Regions from separate parts of the Peribacillus sp. FSL R5-0717 genome, predicted to be linked through region 1. Evidence: predicted binding sites of a transcription regulator. Region 1 holds the regulator's gene; the other holds the start of a gene.
What was found. The regulator CtsR, encoded in region 1, represses protease genes until heat stress. The targets are predictions, from matches to a motif close to ATGGTCAATAAAGGTCAAACA.
Positions count from the first base shown of each region.

Region 1 (3,202 bases):
AGACCTACAAGTCGAGCAGGGACGAAAGTCGGGCTTAGTGATCCGGTGGTTCCGCATGGAAGGGCCATCGCTCAACGGATAAAAGCTACCCCGGGGATAACAGGCTTATCTCCCCCAAGAGTCCACATCGACGGGGAGGTTTGGCACCTCGATGTCGGCTCATCGCATCCTGGGGCTGTAGTCGGTCCCAAGGGTTGGGCTGTTCGCCCATTAAAGCGGTACGCGAGCTGGGTTCAGAACGTCGTGAGACAGTTCGGTCCCTATCCGTCGCGGGCGCAGGAAATTTGAGAGGAGCTGTCCTTAGTACGAGAGGACCGGGATGGACGCACCGCTGGTGTACCAGTTGTCTTGCCAAAGGCATAGCTGGGTAGCTACGTGCGGACGGGATAAGTGCTGAAAGCATCTAAGCATGAAGCCCCCCTCAAGATGAGATTTCCCATGGCGCAAGCTAGTAAGATCCCTGAAAGATGATCAGGTTGATAGGTCAGAGGTGGAAGCATGGTGACATGTGGAGCTGACTGATACTAATAGATCGAGGACTTAACCAACGCTTTTAAAAAAATGAAATACCTTCTTATTATCTAGTTTTGAAGGAACAACGTTCCTTTTATGTTTGGTGGCGATAGCGAAGAGGTCACACCCGTTCCCATTCCGAACACGGCAGTTAAGCTCTTCAGCGCCGATGGTAGTTGGGGGTTTCCCCCTGTGAGAGTAGGACGCCGCCAAGCCATTTAAAAAGATCAGCCATCCGGCTGGTCTTTTTTTGTTTGTAATTAAAAAATTTTTCCGTTTTCAGGGACAGTACGGGCTGGCCTTATTTGAATTGGTTGCCATATCATGAGGAGGAATGGATGAGCTGGGGAAATGGGGCAGAATTCTTAAGGAGAAGAAAAATTTCAGGTTTTACATCCATTTATATAGGGTATTTATATAAGATATTTCAACTTTAATGTTCAATGGGGTATGTAACTACATATAATTTGGAGAAAATGGATATTACAGAAAGAAAATGCGTTTAAGTTGCAAAATGCATTATTCCTTGTATAATAATAGTCAAATATAGTCAAAGTCAGAATGGAGGAGGCTGAGTGAGAAACATATCTGATGTTATCGAAACTTATTTGAAGCAAGTACTTGAAATAAGTCAAAAAGATATCTTGGAGATAAAAAGAAGTGAAATAGCGGATAAATTTCAGTGTGTTCCTTCTCAAATCAATTACGTAATAAATACCAGGTTTACCATCGAGAGAGGTTATGTTGTAGAGAGTAAGCGTGGAGGCGGCGGTTATATACGCATCATGAAAGTGGAATCACAGGATTCCGTGCAACTTATCAACCACTTATTATCGCTTATTGGTTCCAGGGTAACTCAATCGATGGCTGAAGGAGTAATTTCACGGCTGATGAATGAAGACGTCATTAATGAAAGAGAAGCAAAGATTATGATGAGCGTCATAGATAGATCGGTGATTTATATCGACCTGCCTGACCGCGATGAGCTTAGGGCAAGAATTTTAACAGCGATGCTTACTACTTTAAAATATAAATGAAACTGGCAGAGGTGATGAACGTTGATTTGCCAAGAATGTCATCAAAGGCCTGCTACCCTGCACTTCACCAAAATCATCAATGGAAAAAAGACTGAAGTCATGATTTGTGAGAAATGTGCTCAGGAAAAAGGTGAAATGTTCATGGAGGCAGGTGGACCTGGTTTTTCAATAAATAATTTTTTAGCAGGATTGTTGAATATGGAGTCGAATATTCAACAGACAAAGGCAAATGCATTTCCGAAAACGGAAGAGAGGCGCTGCCCGCATTGTCATCGATCTTATAAAGAATTTGTCCATATTGGCAAGTTTGGCTGTGCCGAATGTTATAAAACGTTCAATGAACAGTTAAATCCCATTTTAAAGAGGGTTCATAGCGGCAATACAGCACACATAGGGAAAATTCCAAAAAGGATTGGCGGCGCCATATATCTTCGAAAGCAAATTTTGGATTTGAAAGAAGTTTTAAAGGTCCACATTGATCAAGAGGAGTTTGAGAAGGCGGCAGAAGTAAGAGATAAGGTTCGTTCCCTTGAAAAAAGGTATGAAGCACAAGAGGGAGGCGAGGAATTATGAGCTTGGAAAAGTTTGTAGAAAACGCCTTGAGTTCCTGGATGAGTGCCGAAGGTCCGGAAATCGATATTGTATTGAGTTCGCGGATTCGGCTGGCCAGGAATTTCAAAGACTTTACCTTCCCAACCTCCTTTTCGAACGAAGAAGCTAATAAAATCATTGAATTGATTAAAAAAAGAATCGAAGAGGAAGTAACGCCAGAGATTGGGAAATTGGAGCTATTAGAGATTGACCAATTGCAGCCACTGGAAAAGCGCGTTCTGGTTGAAAAACATTTAATCAGTCCTCATTTAGTTGAAGATTCAGCGAAAAGCGCGTGTCTCCTTTCGGAAAATGAAGAAATAAGTATCATGATAAACGAAGAGGACCATCTTCGTATTCAATGTTTAATGTCGGGGTTGCAGCTAAAGGAAACCTTAAAGATTGCAAATGTTCTTGACGATTGGATTGAAGAATCCATAGACTATGCATATGATGAGGAAAGAGGATACCTGACTAGTTGTCCGACTAATGTGGGAACAGGGTTAAGGGCTTCAGTCATGATGCATCTGCCGGGTCTGGTCCTTACACAGCAGATGAATAATATCATACCGGCTATCAACCAATTGGGGTTGGTGGTTCGAGGGATTTATGGAGAGGGCAGTCAAGCGTTGGGGAATATTTTTCAAATTTCCAATCAAATCACTCTTGGAAAATCGGAAAGGGATATCGTTGAAGATCTAACGAGTGTAGTGCAACAAATCATAGCCCAGGAACGGTCAGCGAGGGATGCATTAGCGAGGACTTCCCACATACAATTAGAAGATAGAATTTTCCGTTCATATGGGGTTTTGTCCAATGCTCGAATAATCGAGACAAAGGAAGCAGCTACATGTATCTCAGATGTTAGATTAGGGATAGATCTTGGGTATATAAAGAGTATTTCCAAAAGCATTCTAAATGAATTGATGATTTTGACGCAGTCGGGATTTTTACAAAAGTACGCAGGCGGCCCTTTAAGACCCCATGAAAGGGATATCCGTAGAGCAGCACTCATCCGGGAACGCTTAAATTTCACGGAATCTTCCTCCTCATAGAGGTTA
Region 1 covers NZ_JBBOOF010000001.1:2,683,337-2,686,538, forward strand. The annotation lists rRNA gene NYE65_RS13105 (23S ribosomal RNA) at 1-548, shown strand, start outside; rRNA gene rrf (5S ribosomal RNA) at 613-728, shown strand; gene NYE65_RS13115 (CtsR family transcriptional regulator) at 1,089-1,550, shown strand; gene NYE65_RS13120 (UvrB/UvrC motif-containing protein) at 1,572-2,123, shown strand; gene NYE65_RS13125 (protein arginine kinase) at 2,120-3,196, shown strand.

Region 2 (3,202 bases), 1.2 Mb from region 1:
TTACCAATTCGGTTTTACCGACACCAGTCGGCCCAAGAAAAATGAATGAACCGATTGGTCTGTTTGGATCTTTTATTCCAGCCCTTGCTCTTAAAACAGCATCGGATACGAGTTCCACCGCTTCTCCTTGACCGATTACACGTTCATGCAGGATATCTGATAGGCGAAGCAGCTTCTCCCTTTCACTTTCCACCAGCTTGCTTACCGGAATCCCTGTCCACCTTGCCACAATCGAGGCAATTTCCTCCTCCGTCACTTCCTGGCGAAGCAATCGTGATTCCTGTTTTTCCTTTTCCAATTCGTCTTCCATTGCTTCCAATTCTTTTTGAAGCTGCGGAATCCTTCCATGCCGAAGTTCAGCTGCCCGGTTAAGGTCATAGTCATTCTCTGCCTGTTCCAGTTCATGACGCAGTTTCTCAAGCTCTTCACGTTTGTCCTGCACCTTTTGAAGCGCTGATTTCTCCATTTGCCACTTGGATTTCATGCTATTCGCTTGATCCTGAAGTTCTGATAGTTCTTTTTGAAGCCCTTCCAGCCTTGCTTTGCTTTGAGGGTCGTCTTCATTTTTCAGGGCCGCTTCTTCAATTTCAAGTTGCATGACTTTTCTCGTGATTTCATCCAACTCGGATGGCATGGAGTCGATTTCCATGCGGATCATCGCACAAGCTTCATCCACTAGATCGATCGCTTTATCCGGTAAAAATCGCTCCGTTATATATCGGTTCGAAAGGACAGAGGCTGCAACGATTGCCCGATCATGTATCCTGACGCCATGATGAATTTCAAACCGTTCCTTTAATCCCCGCAAAATTGAAATCGTATCTTCAACATCCGGTTCAGGAACCAGAACCTGTTGGAAACGGCGTTCCAAAGCCGGATCCTTTTCAATATATTGCCGATATTCATCAAGGGTCGTTGCACCGATACAATGCAGCTCACCGCGCGCAAGCATCGGCTTTAACATATTTCCGGCATCAAGGGCGCCATCTGTTCTTCCTGCACCGACAATTGTATGCAATTCATCAATGAATAAGAGAATTTTCCCATCACTCTTCTTGATCTCATTCAACACCGCTTTTAGGCGTTCCTCAAATTCACCCCGGAATTTGGCCCCTGCGACAAGTGCACTCATATCGAGTGAAAAAACGGTCTTATCCTTTAAACCTTCCGGCACATCCTTCCTGACGATCCTTTGAGCCAACCCCTCGACAATCGCTGTTTTACCTACTCCAGGTTCTCCTATTAATACAGGATTATTTTTCGTTTTCCGTGAAAGAATCCGGATGACGTTACGGATTTCCGTATCTCGACCGATTACTGGATCGACCTTACCCGATTTAACCTCAGCAACGAGATCTCTGCCGTATTTTTTCAGTACTTCATAAGTGCTTTCTGGATTTTGACTAGTCACTCGCTGATTCCCCCTTATATCGCTTATAACCCGTTTTGCTTTATCATAATCAATTCCATATGATGAAAATAGCCTGTTTACATTCGTTCTATTGACTTGCAAAGACGCAAGCAGTATATGTTCGACAGATAAGTATTCATCCTCCCACATCTGCATTTCCTTTTCGGCAGCCGTCAGAATTTGCTGTAGGGAGGATGACATGTAAACCTGGGAAACACCCCCGCTCACTTCCGGTAATCTATCCAATTCCTTATTCAGCTCTATATCAAATAGATTCACCGATTTACCAGATTCCGATAAAATCCTGATTAATAAACTTTCATCCTGCTCCATTAAGGCCTTTAATAAATGAAGCTCCGTCAGCTCGGGATTCCCTCTTTCATTGGCTAGTTCCTGACCGCCAGTGAATGCCTGTTGGGTTCTCTCCGTCATTTTATTAATATCCATCTTGAAACCTCCCATTCATCTATATCATGAACGAATCCCAAATTGGTTTGACCAATTTTGACCTTTATATTTTTATTATACTTCTAATTCTCCCCATGTAAAGGAAAGTTATAAGAAATGCAGTAGTTTGGAAAATAAACGGAAAAAGCCTTTCTTCATATAGAAGAAAGGCTCAGACTGTACAAATTTGGACGTTGATTGGAACGTAGGGCACTCGCTTTCCGCGGGTGGTCCGGGAGCCTCCTCGGCGCACTTGCGCCTGTGGGGTCTCCCTTGGACTCGTTATTCCCGCAGGAGTCTCGCACACCCGCTCCAATCAACTATGTTTAAAATTTCAGATAGAACTCCTTTTGCCTACAGTCTTTTTTGTTTTAAAATAGAACTATTAAAACTTGAGGTGATGAGGATCCATCTTCTTTAAATTAATGGCAGCGAAATTAAGCATCGCTTGCATCGACAATTTTTCAGGGTCCCCTTAAAGTAGTCAACGCATACCATGCTTTTCTTTTGCATCTGCGAATACACGCTCAATCGTTTCTTTACGTTTCGCATATATAGGTTTTACATCTTGATGATGACGCAGATGATCCACTTGGACATGGAAAGGTCCTAAAATGGCTTATCATAATGGCTCGAGAGCCCAAATCTCTTATCCTTTGGTCAAAATTAGAAGGGAATTTAAAAGGGGTTCGGAATTTTTTAATTCTGAACCCCTTTTGTCTACTAACTGAGCCTTTCTTCATATAGAAGAAAGGCAGAACCATTTGTAACATGGATACATTCCTTTATGGATGAAATAAAATGGTTTATGCTTTCACGGCCGTTTTATTGTAACCATGAAATTCATCGACGAATTGGAAATCCCTATCCGTCCGACCTGCAAGGATCGTATCTCGGAGCAGAATGCCTGCATCGGTCGTATTGTGGATGATTTCCCCCCACATTCTTGCACTCGTTTGAACATTAGCCGTACGTGGAATGCGTTCCTCCTGGTATTCCAAAAATGCCTGTTCAATGTCATTCCCATGCTTATGGAGCATATCAGACAAATAAGCTGCATCTTCTAAAGCCTGGCAAGCGCCTTGTGCCAAGTATTGAAGCATCGGATGTGCCGCATCGCCCATAAGCGTAATTCTTCCTTTTGTCCAATTATCAATTGGTAAACGGTCATACATCGGCCAACGGCGTTGTCTTTGAATGAATGAAATCGCATTCTGAACAAGCTCACAAGTTCCGGCAAATACACGGTCCATTTCTTCCGGTGTTCCCCATTGATCTGTTTTTTCGTTTTCTTCCGTATATTGAGAACTTTTGAAAACCACTACTTGGTTATAAAGTTCTCCC
Region 2 covers NZ_JBBOOF010000001.1:3,856,494-3,859,695, reverse strand. The annotation lists gene clpB (ATP-dependent chaperone ClpB) at 1-1,858, opposite strand, end outside; partial or broken gene NYE65_RS18600 (transposase) at 2,244-2,453, opposite strand; gene NYE65_RS18595 (FAD-dependent monooxygenase) at 2,665-3,202, opposite strand, start outside.
Region 2: a site for CtsR is predicted at 1,903-1,923, ahead of clpB (ATP-dependent chaperone ClpB). Genes of this name have one in related genera too.